Regions from separate parts of the Streptomyces sp. E-08 genome, predicted to be linked through region 1. Evidence: predicted binding sites of a transcription regulator. Region 1 holds the regulator's gene; the other holds the start of a gene.
The links. The regulator HspR, encoded in region 1, represses chaperone genes until heat shock. The targets are predictions, from matches to a motif close to TTGAGNNNNNNNNNCTCAA.
Positions count from the first base shown of each region.

Region 2: lon (endopeptidase La) is a predicted target of HspR. The motif match lies at 2,479-2,497, and genes of this name have one in related genera.

Region 1 is NZ_CP183971.1:4,063,846-4,070,249, reverse strand. Features, by position in the region: gene ACN9MM_RS18575 ((Fe-S)-binding protein) at 1-49, opposite strand, end outside; gene ACN9MM_RS18570 (sugar transferase) at 157-633, opposite strand; gene dnaK (molecular chaperone DnaK) at 836-2,677, shown strand; gene grpE (nucleotide exchange factor GrpE) at 2,674-3,306, shown strand; gene dnaJ (molecular chaperone DnaJ) at 3,340-4,518, shown strand; gene ACN9MM_RS18550 (heat shock protein transcriptional repressor HspR) at 4,523-4,963, shown strand; gene ACN9MM_RS18545 (helix-turn-helix transcriptional regulator) at 5,022-6,002, opposite strand; gene ACN9MM_RS18540 (hypothetical protein) at 6,135-6,350, shown strand; gene ACN9MM_RS18535 ((2Fe-2S)-binding protein) at 6,359-6,404, shown strand, end outside.
Region 2 is NZ_CP183971.1:5,705,390-5,711,793, forward strand. Features, by position in the region: gene ACN9MM_RS26485 (zf-HC2 domain-containing protein) at 1-403, opposite strand, end outside; gene ACN9MM_RS26490 (RNA polymerase sigma factor) at 400-993, opposite strand; gene ACN9MM_RS26495 (hypothetical protein) at 1,070-1,603, opposite strand; gene ACN9MM_RS26500 (GNAT family N-acetyltransferase) at 1,741-2,388, opposite strand; gene lon (endopeptidase La) at 2,520-4,931, shown strand; gene ACN9MM_RS26510 (DUF4240 domain-containing protein) at 5,030-5,623, shown strand; gene ACN9MM_RS26515 (lytic polysaccharide monooxygenase auxiliary activity family 9 protein) at 5,729-6,404, opposite strand, start outside.

The DNA of each region.
Region 1 (6,404 bases):
CGGCCACCACCGTGATGGCGATCGACACGATGATCGCGGCGAGTTGCATGACGGGCTCCTCGGGCGGGCCTACTAAGCGGTAACTTATTGAGTTCCTGCTGAGATTACCCGGTCACGGCGCCGCGCTGTAGCGGCGCTCGCGGTGATATGTGTCGCTCAGGCAAACCTTGCCGCGCGACGCCTGCGGACTGCTGGAAGCGTACGCGCAAGGATCACCAGGTCCATCCCCAGCCAGTGGTGGTCCACATAGTGGAGATCGAGCAGTTCGCGCTCCTCCCACGGCAGGTCCGAGCGGCCGCTGATCTGCCACGGTCCGGTCAGCCCCGGGCGTACGGAGAGCCGGCGGCGCCCCTCGCCCCCGCACTCGCGGTGGCCCGGGGTCAGCGGGCACGGCCCGACGAGCGACATCCGGCCCGCGACGACGTGCAGGAGAAGGGGCAGCGCGGCCAGTGGGCTCCTGGTGCGGAAGGTGAGCATCGTGAACGGCCGCCCCTCCAGGCCGGCCACCGTCCGGCGGCGCAGCACGGCGCCGCCGCCGAGGGTGACGGACAGGGCGATGCCGGCGATCAGGGGTGAGAGGACGAGGAGCAGGGCGAGCCCGCCCGCCACGTCGAACGCGCGCTTCGCCGTCATGCGCTCACACCCTTCGGCGGGAATCCTGGGATATGTCCGGACCCTCTCATGCGAACCCGGTCAAACGGGGGAGCGGCACGCTCTTTGAGTGGTGGACTCGGCGAAGAGTTGAGTCGACTCCGCTCAGGTCTGTTGACGCGATCCGGTTCCTCGTGCATCCTTGAGTCAGTTCCACTCAAGTCAGTCAGCTGGAGGAATCGAAATGGCACGTGCGGTCGGCATCGACCTGGGCACGACTAACTCCGTCGTCAGCGTTCTGGAAGGCGGCGAGCCCACCGTCATCACCAACGCCGAGGGCGCCAGGACCACGCCGTCCGTCGTCGCCTTCGCGAAGAACGGCGAGGTGCTCGTCGGCGAGGTGGCCAAGCGTCAGGCCGTCACCAACGTCGACAGGACCATCCGGTCGGTCAAGCGCCACATGGGCACCGACTGGAAGATCGAGATCGACGGCAAGAACTTCAACCCGCAGCAGATGAGCGCCTTCATCCTGCAGAAGCTCAAGCGTGACGCCGAGGCGTACCTGGGCGAGAAGGTCGTCGACGCGGTCATCACCGTCCCGGCGTACTTCAACGACTCCGAGCGTCAGGCCACCAAGGAGGCCGGTGAGATCGCGGGCCTCAACGTCCTGCGCATCGTCAACGAGCCCACCGCGGCCGCCCTGGCGTACGGCCTCGACAAGGACGACCAGACGATCCTCGTCTTCGACCTCGGTGGCGGCACCTTCGACGTGTCCCTCCTGGAGATCGGCGACGGCGTCGTCGAGGTGAAGGCCACCAACGGTGACAACCACCTCGGTGGTGACGACTGGGACCAGCGCGTCGTCGACTACCTGGTGACGCAGTTCCAGAACGGTCACGGTGTGGACCTGGCCAAGGACAAGATGGCTCTCCAGCGTCTCCGCGAGGCCGCGGAGAAGGCGAAGATCGAGCTCTCGTCCTCGACCGAGACCACGATCAACCTGCCCTACATCACGGCCTCCGCCGAGGGCCCGCTGCACCTGGACGAGAAGCTCACGCGCGCCCAGTTCCAGCAGCTCACCTCCGACCTGCTCGACCGCTGCAAGGTGCCGTTCCACAACGTCATCAAGGACGCGGGCATCCAGCTCTCCGAGATCGACCACGTCGTCCTCGTCGGTGGCTCGACCCGCATGCCGGCCGTCGCCGAGCTCGTCAAGGAGCTGACCGGCGGTCAGGACGCCAACAAGGGCGTCAACCCGGACGAGGTCGTCGCCATCGGCGCCGCGCTCCAGGCCGGTGTCCTCAAGGGTGAGGTCAAGGACGTCCTGCTCCTCGACGTGACCCCGCTGTCCCTCGGTATCGAGACCAAGGGCGGCATCATGACCAAGCTCATCGAGCGCAACACCACGATCCCGACCAAGCGGTCCGAGATCTTCACGACGGCCGAGGACAACCAGCCGTCCGTGCAGATCCAGGTCTACCAGGGCGAGCGCGAGATCGCGGCGTACAACAAGAAGCTCGGCATGTTCGAGCTGACCGGTCTGCCGCCGGCCCCGCGTGGCGTCCCGCAGATCGAGGTCGCCTTCGACATCGACGCCAACGGCATCATGCACGTGACCGCGAAGGACCTGGGCACGGGCAAGGAGCAGAAGATGACCGTCACCGGCGGCTCCTCGCTGCCGAAGGACGAGGTCGACCGCATGCGCCAGGAGGCCGAGCAGTACGCGGACGAGGACCACCGTCGCCGCGAGGCCGCCGAGTCCCGCAACCAGGGTGAGCAGCTCGTCTACCAGACGGAGAAGTTCATCAAGGACAACGAGGACAAGCTCCCCGGTGACGTCAAGGCCGAGGTCGAGGCCGCGCTCGTCGAGCTGAAGGAGAAGCTCAAGGGCGAGGACACCGCCGAGATCCGCACCGCCACCGAGAAGGTCGCGGCCGTCTCGCAGAAGCTCGGCCAGGCGCTGTACGCCGACGCCCAGGGCGCCCAGGCCGCCGGCGGAGACGCCGGTCAGGCCCAGGCCCAGGACGACGACGTCGTCGACGCCGAGATCGTGGACGACGAGAAGCCGAAGGGCGGCCAGGCGTGACCGAGGAGACCCCGGGCTTCGAGGAGAAGCCCGACGTCCCCTCCGGCGCCACCGCTGACGACGCCGCCGAGGCCGTCGAGTCCGAAGAGGACTCGACGGCCCCGGCCGGGGACGCTACGGACGTAGCCCTGCTGGCGCAGCTGGACCAGGCCCGTACCGCGCTCGCCGAGCGCACCGCGGACCTCCAGCGGCTCCAGGCCGAGTACCAGAACTACCGCCGCCGCGTGGAGCGGGACCGGGTCACGGTCAAGGAGATCGCCGTCGCGAGCCTCCTGGCCGAGCTCCTCCCCGTGCTCGACGACGTCGGCCGGGCCCGGGACCACGGCGAGCTCGTGGGCGGGTTCAAGTCGGTGGCCGAATCGCTGGAGACCGTCGTCGCCAAGATGGGTCTGCAGCAGTTCGGCAAGGAGGGCGAGCCCTTCGACCCGACGATCCACGAGGCCCTGATGCACTCGTACGCGCCGGACGTCACCGAGACGACCTGCGTGGCGATCCTGCAGCCGGGGTACCGGATCGGCGAGCGGACCATCCGGCCCGCCCGCGTGGCCGTCGCCGAGCCCCAGCCCGGGGCCCAGGGCAAGGCCGAGGAGTCGGGTGACCCCGACACGTCCGAGCAGGACAGCGAGTAACAGCCGTACCCGTACGCGGGAGGAGGGACGTCGATGAGCACGAAGGACTTCGTCGAGAAGGACTACTACAAGGTTCTCGGCGTCCCCAAGGACGCCACCGAGGCCGAGATCAAGAAGGCGTACCGGAAGCTCGCCCGCGAGAACCATCCGGACGCCAACAAGGGTGACGCGACCGCCGAGGCGCGCTTCAAGGAGATCTCCGAGGCGAACGACGTCCTCGGCGACGCCAAGAAGCGCAAGGAGTACGACGACGCCCGCGCCCTCTTCGGGAACGGCGGCTTCAGGGCCGGCGGCCCCGGAGGCGGCGGCTCGTTCAACTTCGACCTGGGCGACCTCTTCGGAGGCGCCCAGGGCGGGGCGGGCGGCGGCTTCGGGGGCGGCGGCGGCATCGGCGACGTCTTCGGCGGCCTGTTCAACCGCGGCGGGGGAGCGGGCACCCGCACCCAGCCGCGGCGCGGCCAGGACATCGAGTCCGAGGTGACGCTCAGCTTCACCGAGGCCATCGAGGGCGCGACCGTACCGCTGCGGATGTCCAGCCAGCAGCCGTGCACGGCGTGCTCGGGCACCGGCGACAAGAACGGCACGCCCCGGGTGTGCCCGACCTGCGTCGGCACCGGGCAGGTATCGCGCGGCAGCGGCGGCGGCTTCTCGCTCACCGACCCCTGCGTGGACTGCAAGGGCCGCGGCCTCATCGCCGAGAACCCCTGCGAGGTCTGCAAGGGCAGCGGCCGGGCCAAGTCCTCCCGCACCATGCAGGTCCGCATCCCCGCGGGCGTCAGCGACAACCAGAAGATCCGTCTCCGCGGCAAGGGAGCGCCGGGCGAGCGCGGCGGGCAGAACGGCGACCTGTACGTCGTCGTGCACGTCGACGACCACCCGGTCTTCGGCCGCAAGGACGACAACCTCACCGTCACGGTGCCGGTCTCCTTCTCGGAGGCGGCGCTCGGCGGCGAGATCAAGGTGCCGACCCTCGGCGGCCCCGCGGTCACCCTCAAGCTGCCCGCGGGCACCCCGAACGGCCGGACCATGCGCGCCCGGGGCAAGGGCGCGGTCCGCAAGGACGGCACGCGCGGAGACCTCCTCGTCACGGTCGAGGTGGCCGTGCCGAAGGATCTGGACGACAAGGCACGCGAGGCCCTGGAGACCTTCCGCGAGGCGACCGCCTCGGAGGACCCGCGGGCCGAGCTGTTCCAGGCGGCGAAGGGAGCTTGAGCAGATGGAGCGCCGACGCAATCCGTACGAACTGACCGACGAGTCGCCGGTGTACGTCATCTCGGTGGCGGCCCAGCTCTCCGGTCTGCACCCGCAGACCCTCCGGCAGTACGACCGCCTCGGTCTGGTCTCCCCGGACCGCACGGCGGGCCGCGGCCGGCGCTACTCGGCCCGTGACATCGAGCTGCTCCGTCAGGTGCAGCAGCTGTCGCAGGACGAGGGCATCAACCTGGCCGGGATCAAGCGCATCATCGAACTGGAGAACCAGGTCGTGGCGCTCCAGGCCCGGGTGGCCGAGCTGTCGGCGGCGGTCGAGGGCGCGGCGGCGACGCTGCGCCAGCGCGAGGCCCAGGTGCACGCCTCGTACCGCAGGGACCTGGTGCCGTACACCGACGTGCAGCAGGCGAGCGCCCTCGTGGTGTGGCGCCCGAAGCGCGGCGAGTAGCCCTTCACCATCGCACGATGTCCGGAAGAGGCCCCCTCCCTCAGGGAGGGGGCCTCTTTCAGTTGTCCCGTTCGAGGATGCCGGACTGGGCGATCAGATAGCCGAGCTGCGCCCGGCTGCCGCTGCCGAGGGCGGCGGCGAGTTTGGCGATGTGCGCCCGGCAGGTCCGCACGTTCATGCCGAGCCGGCGGGCGATGGCCTCGTCGACGTGTCCCTCGACGAGGAGCCTGGCGATGGAGCGCTGCACGCCGCCGATGCCGTCGGTCTTGATGTCGTACGGGATCTCCTCCCGTATCGGCACGGCCAGCTGCCAGAACTGGTCGAAGACGCCGCAGAGGTACGCGACCAGGCCGGGGTGGCGCAGTTCCAGGGCGACCTGGCGGTCGCTGCGGGCCGGGATGAAGGCGACCTCGCGGTCGACGATGATCAGCCGGTCGATGATCTCTTCGAGGGTGCGCACCTGGACCTCGGGGCCGACGTGCTCCAGGTAGGTCAGCGTGAGCTCGGTGTGGCGCGCGGTGTGCTGGTAGAGCGTGCGCATGCTGATGCCGCGGCCGAGGAGCGGGGAGACGCGGTCCAGGGCCTCGCTGAGGGCCTGGGCGGGGCGGCCGCCGCCCGGCTGGACGGTGAGGAGCTCGTGGCGGCAGTTGGCCACGACGCGGTCGAGGGTCGAGTTGATGCGGTCGATGCCCTCGAGGACGGTGATGGCGTGTGTGGTGGGTGAGTCGTGGGCGCTGATGGCCATGAACGGCTCGAAAGCGTCCGACAGGGCGACGGTGCGCCGACGGCGGTCGAGTATTTCCCGTTCGATCGGCTGGAGCAGCTGGGCGAGGGCCGCGGAGGGGGGAACCGGGCGGAGCCACTGGGCGTCGTCGGGGTCGGGGTGGAGCAGGGACAGGTCGAGGAGGCACGGCGTCCCGACCGCCTCTGACCGGGGTATTCGCCCGGTCCGCAGAGCGGCCGCATACAGCTCGCCGCCCGCTTCGCACAGTTCGGCGTGCGAATGAGGGTGACCTGTTTCGTCCGCTTGTTTCCGCATATGTACACCCCCAGGCTCCTGCATCTCAGGAACATGATGCCTGGGTTTGGTGGTGCAGGCGCAGAGAGTAAGCCATCGTCTTAGTCGCGGGGGTTGGAAAGAGACGTTGCCTTCAAGTGAGGTTGCTCGGTGATGATGAAGAAGCTCATACGCGCGGCGGCCGGAGTCGCCTTCATCGCGGCCGCCACAGTGGGCGCGGTGGGAGTGGTTCCGGATCCGGGCTGGCACTCGGACACGGAGCAGGTGCAGGCCGCTCCGCTCGACCCGGGCTGGCACCTCGCCGGCCCCGCGCTCCTCGGTGACCCGGGCTGGAGCGTGGCCCCCGCGCAGGACCCCGGCTGGAGCTAGACGGGCGCATGAATGTTCCCGATGACCCCAGGTTCCGCCGTGAGATGGCCTCGG
Region 2 (6,404 bases), 1.6 Mb from region 1:
TCCCGGACACGGCTTCCGGGCGGGTGCCTGTGAAGCCGGCTTCCGGGTGGGCGCCCGTGACGTCGACTTCCACGCGCGCGCCTGTGACGTCGGCTTCCGGGTAGGTGCCAGGGACATCGGGCTCCGCGTGGATCCCGCGCGGTGGGATCACCCCGCCGGGTTCCGCACGCGTGCGCGTGGTCGCCGTTCCTGCCGGGGCGTGGCCCAGGGACGTCAGGAGGTCCGCGCGCACCGCCGCCAGGGCCGGGCCCGCCGTGCTCGCGCGGACCGCCGCCGAGACGAGGGCCGCGCAGGCGGCGCAGGACTCGACGTGCTTCTCCAGGGACCAGGCGTCCGTCTCGGGCGCGGCGCCCGCCGCGTACCGGTGGGCCAGGGTGCCGGAGACGTGCCAGGGGGCCGTCATGCGGTGCCTCCCAGGGGGTGCGGGCCGAGCGCGGCGCGGAGTTCACGGCGGGCGCGCAGGGCGCGGGTCTTGACGGTGCCCTCGGGTATGCCGAGCAGCCTGGCGGTCTCGCGGGTGGTGAGCCCGTCGACGACGGTGGCCCGCAGGACCTCGGCGAGTTCCGGCGAGATCCGGTCGAGGGCGGCGCCGACCTCCCCGTACTCCAGGCCCGCGAGCACCCGGTCCTCGGCGGAGGGCGCGGGGGCGGGCGGTACCGGGTGGGCCGCGGCCCGTTCGGCCCGGGCGCCGGCCCGCCGCGCGTCCACCAGGCGGCGTGCGGCGATGACCCAGAGCCAGCCGCCGGCCTCGCCCCGGCCGCGGTGGCCGCCGGCCGAGCGCCACACGGTGACGAAGGTGTCCTGGAGGACCTCCCGTACGGTCTCCTCGTCCGGGCAGCGCCGGGCCAGCCGCGCGTACAGCCAGCCGGCGTGCCGGTCGTAGAGCACGGCCAGTGCCTCGGTGTCCCCCCGGGCGACCGCGCGCAGCAGCGCCGCGTCGTCGTCCTCGTCGCCCCCGGAGGGGCCTCCCCCTGCGGGGCGCGACAGTCTCACGCCCTCTCTATCGCCGGGAGACCGTCTCCCGGTTCACGCGCCCCCGGGATCACCCGCGCGCACGGGGTGCGCGGGCTCACCGGCCTGTCGGGGGGCCGCCCTCCGGGAGGGCGGCGAAGACGCGCTGGAGGGCGGGCGGGCGCTCGCCGTCGCCCGCGACGACCAGGTGGTGACGGTAGGTCACGTAGTACTGGAAGCCGTCCGCGATCGGACTGCCCGTCGGGCGCTCCGGGACCAGGGCGTACGCGGGGTCCTCCAGGGCCGCCCGCAGTTCGGCGGCCTCGGCGGGGGTCTGCCTGCCGGTGCGCGGAGGCTTGGTGCCCGAGCGGCTGGTCCAGGAACCGTCGTAGTGGACGACGAGCTGGTTGCGGACGCCGGCGAAGCCGCCGTTGACGACCACCTCGACGAGGACCTCACCGGGCTGCGGGTCCGCCACCGGTGTGCCCGGCTCCGTCGTGGGGCTCGGCACGGCGGGCGCGCTCGTGCTCGACGGCGGCCCGCCGGGCGCGGGCGGCACCCCGGGGCCGCAGCCGCTCACGCCGCCCACCAGGGCCCCTGCCAGCAGCAGGGCGCCGCACCACGTCCCCGTCCTCCGTACGCCTCGCACCATGGGTCGAGCATGCCCCCTCCGGGGTCCCGCGCGCAGCCGGAAGGCCGGGATTCCACCCGGCGGGGGCCCTCGGGGCGCCGGTTCGGCCGGGGCCGGGGGCCGTCGGCCGGCGTGTGGCCGTCAGTGGCCCTCGGTCGTCAGCGGCCCGCCGGACCGGTGCGGACGATGCCCGTGAGCGGTCCCCGGTAGCGCCAGTCCAGCGAGTCGTAGAGGGCGAGGCCGTCCGTGGTGGCGGCGAGGACGCCGGTCACGGCGCCCGCCTGGGCGGCGGCGGCCTCCAGGGTGCGCATGACGTTCGCGCCGAGGCCGCGGCGCCGGTGCGCGGGGTCGGTCTCGATCTGGTCGGCGACGGCGGTGGAGCCGGTCGGGGCGATCTGGCCGCGGGCGGCGAGGGTGCCGTCCGGCGCGAGGATCCGTACCCGGACGACGCCGTCCTCGACCTCGGTGGTCCGGGCGTACCCCTCGGGCGGCGCGGGGCGGGCGCCGGGGTCCAGCGGTTTGACCATCATGAAGCCCGGGTCGTCGGGGACGGTCCACCCCTCGGTGATCCAGGACCCGGCCTCCTCCGGCCCCGCCATGACCTTGAGCCAGCTGTACGGCGCGGTCAGCCGGGCGCAGAGCGCGCCGACGGAGGCCGCGTCGGGGGTGGGCAGGACGTGGCGCACGACGTGCCGGGGCAGGCCGACGTCGATCCGGTAGCCCCAGGGTTCGGCGACGGCGGGCGGGGTGCCCCGGGAGACGGTCCAGCCCGCCACCCAGGCATCTGTAATGGCTCCTATATCCATCCAGGCATTACATCGGCTGCACGCGGGCGCGTGCGAGGGTGATCGCTCAGAGCGAACGAACGTCCGGGAACATCCTCGGGCTCACAAGCATTGAGTGCGTATAGCTCAACTTGACTGCCGAAGGGGAGATCATGGCTTCTGAGTCCATGGCGTCTGTGCCGCTCACTCTGCCTGTGCTGCCGCTCGACGACGAGGTCGTGCTGCCCGGAATGGTGGTGCCGCTGGACCTGTCCGACAACGACGTACGGGCCGCCGTCGAGGCCGCCCAGGCCGCCGCCCGCACCGGAGCGGGCAAGCCCCGCGTGCTCCTCGTGCCGCGGGTCGACGGAACCTACGCCGGCACCGGCGTCCTGGGCATCGTCGAGCAGGTCGGCCGCCTGTCCGACGGCGACCCCGGCGCGCTCATCCGCGGCCTCGGCCGCGTCCGCATCGGCGCCGGCACCACCGGCCCCGGAGCCGCCCTCTGGGTCGAGGGCAGCACCGTCGAGGAGACCCTGCCCGACCCGCTGCCCGGCTCCGTGACCGAACTGGTCAAGGAGTACAAGGCGCTGGCCACCAGCTGGCTCAAGAAGCGCGGCGCCTGGCAGGTCGTCGACCGCGTCCAGCAGATCGACGGCGTCGGCAGCCTCGCCGACAACTCCGGGTACTCGCCCTTCCTCAGCGTCGAGCAGAAGGTCGAACTCCTGGAGACCGCCGACCCGGTCGCCCGCCTCAAGCTCGCCACCGCCCAGCTCCGCGAGCACCTCGCCGAGCAGGACGTCGCCGAGACCATCGCCAAGGACGTCCAGGAGGGCGTCGACAAGCAGCAGCGCGAGTTCCTGCTCCGCCGCCAGCTCGAAGCCGTCCGCAAGGAGCTCCGCGACCTCAACGGCGAGTCCGAGGGCGACGAGTCCGACGACTACCGCGCCCGCGTGGAGGCCGCCGACCTCCCCGAGAAGGTGCGCGAGGCCGCCCTCAAGGAGGTCGAGAAGCTGGAGCGGTCCAGCGACCAGTCCCCGGAGGGCTCCTGGATCCGCACCTGGCTGGACACCGTCCTCGAACTGCCGTGGAACGAGCGGACCGAGGACCGGTACGACATCCGGGGCGCCCGCGCGGTCCTGGACGCCGAGCACGCCGGCCTCGACGACGTGAAGGAACGGATCACCGAGTACCTGGCGGTGCGCAAGCGCCGCTCCGACCGCGGCCTCGGCGTGGTCGGCGGCCGCCGCGGCGGAGCCGTCCTCGCCCTCGTCGGCCCGCCCGGCGTCGGCAAGACCTCCCTCGGCGAGTCCGTCGCCCACGCGATGGGCCGGAAGTTCGTCCGCGTCGCCCTCGGCGGCGTACGCGACGAGGCGGAGATCCGCGGCCACCGGCGGACCTACGTCGGCGCCCTGCCCGGCCGGATCGTCCGCGCCGTCAAGGAGGCCGGGTCGATGAACCCGGTGGTCCTGCTCGACGAGATCGACAAGGTCGGCTCCGACTTCCGCGGCGACCCCGCGGCGGCTCTCCTCGAAGTCCTCGACCCGGCGCAGAACCACACCTTCCGCGACCACTACCTGGAGGTCGAACTCGACCTCTCCGACGTCGTCTTCCTGGCCACCGCCAACGTCCTCGAAGCCATCCCCGAGGCGCTCCTCGACCGCATGGAGCTGGTGCGCCTCGACGGCTACACGGAGGACGAGAAGGTCGTCATCGCCCGTGACCACCTGCTCCCGCGCCAGCTGGAACGGGCCGGTCTGGAGGCGGGCGAGGTCGTCCTGGAGGAGTCCGCGCTGCGGAAGCTGGCCGGCGAGTACACCCGCGAGGCCGGCGTCCGCACCCTGGAGCGGGCGATCGCCCGGCTGCTGCGGAAGGTCGCGGCCCAGCACGAACTGGGCGACCGCGAGCTGCCGTTCACCGTCGGTCCCGACGGCCTGCGGGAGCTCATCGGGCGGCCGCACCACGTGCCGGAGTCGGCCCAGGACCCGGCGGAGCGGCGGACGGCCGTGCCGGGTGTCGCCACGGGCCTGGCCGTGACCGGCGCGGGCGGTGACGTCCTCTTCGTGGAGGCGTCCCTCGCCGACCCGGAGACGGGCGCCGCCGGTCTCACCCTCACCGGTCAGCTGGGCGACGTGATGAAGGAGTCGGCGCAGATCGCGCTCTCCTTCCTCCGCTCGCACGGCGCGGAGCTGGAACTGCCCGTCACCGGACTCAAGGACCGGGGTGTGCACATCCACTTCCCGGCGGGCGCGGTGCCCAAGGACGGGCCGAGCGCGGGCGTCACCATGACGACCGCCCTCGCCTCCCTGCTGAGCGGCCGGCTCGTCCGCACGGACGTGGCCATGACCGGCGAGGTCTCCCTCACCGGCCGCGTGCTGCCGATCGGCGGCGTGAAGCAGAAGCTGCTCGCCGCGCACCGGGCGGGCATCACGACGGTCGTGATCCCCAAGCGGAACGAGGCCGACCTGGACGACGTCCCGGCCGAGATCCTGGAGAAGCTGGAGGTCCACCCGGTGACGGACGTCCGCCAGGTCCTGGAGATCGCGCTCGCCCCGGCGGTGGTGCCGGTGGACGTGGCCGCGTAACTCCCCGTACGCCGGAGCGGGGTGCCGTCCGGGCACCCCGCTCCGGCGTGCCGTATCCCGGTACCCGGATGTCACTGCGGGCTGGCATGCTCGTACGCATGAACGAAGACGCCTTCTGGGCTCTCATCGACGAGTTGAGCCGCCGTCCCGGTGACCGGGACGAGCGGCTGGAGTGGCTGCGGGCGGATCTGGTCCGGCGTCCTGCGGCCGAGAGCGTGGAGTTCCAGGTGCGTCTGGAGAGGGCGTGCGAGATCGCCGACACGCGCGCGCTGTGGAAGGCGGCGGACAGGATCGAGGGCGGCGACTGCACGGACGACGGCTTCCACTACTTCACCCTGTGGCTGGTGGGCCAGGGACGGAAGGTGTACGAGTCGGTCCTCGCCGACCCGGACGCGCTGGCCGACGTGCCCGGCGTGCGGGCGCTCGTGGGCCGGCACCACGACGCGTGGGACGACGACGAGTGGCCCGAGTGGGAGGAGCTCGACTACGTCGCCCAGGACGCGTGGGACGAGCTGACGGGCCAGGAGGGCGACGACGGCGAGGAGTTCCTCGACGCCGTGGAGGAGGCGGAGGACGCCGCGGAGGCTGCGGGGGAGTGGGAAGAGGACGAGGAGTCCCGGGGGTCCCGGCCGGAGGGGTTGGCGATACCCCGGCTCACCGCCCTCTTCCCGCCCGCCGCCTCCGGCACGTAGCAGCCGGAGGGGTCCGTGGCCCGAGGGGCGTCTTGTCGATCGGGCCGGATCGGGGCGCGGTGCCGGGCGTCGTGAGCCCGGCCTGATCGACAGGACGCCTGGGCGTCAGGAAGCGGAGGAGTTCCGGCGGCGGCTCAGGAGCAGGCTGCCTCCGGCGAAGGCGGCGAGGGCGCCCGCGGCGGCGAGGGCCGTCGGGAGCGGCGAGGAGGGGGCCTCGGCCGTCTCGGCGGAGAGCGCCGGGGGCTGCTCGTCGCCGCCGTGGCCCGCGTGGCTCACGGTGGAGAGCGAGGCGCCCGCCGCGATCTTGGCCTCGGTCGGGGCCTGGGCCTGCTTCTGGGCCTGGGTCCCCGTCGCCGCACCGCCGAAGGTGACGTCCGAGCAGCTGTAGAAGGCCTCGGGGCTGTCGTTGCGCTGCCACACCTTGTAGACGATGTGGCGCCCGGTGCGGGCCGGGAGGTTGCCCGTGAAGTTGTAGTAGCCGTCCGTCGCGGTGCGGGTGGTGTTGTAGACGGCGACGGGGGTCGTGTCCAGGTCCGACCACTTCAGGGGCTTGGTCGGGTCGAAGCCCGCCTTGGTGATGTAGACCGTCATCGTGCCCGAGTGCGCGGCCGTCACCCGGACCTTGAAGTCGAAGGAGCCGGCGGCCACGGCCGTCGAGGGCCAGTCGGTGCGCGCCCAGTCCAGGGCCCGGTACTTCTCGCGGTTGGCCGAGCAGAGCTTGCCGTCCGGGATCAGGGCCTGGTGCTGTCCGGCGGCGTTGGCGATGTTGACCTCGTTCCAG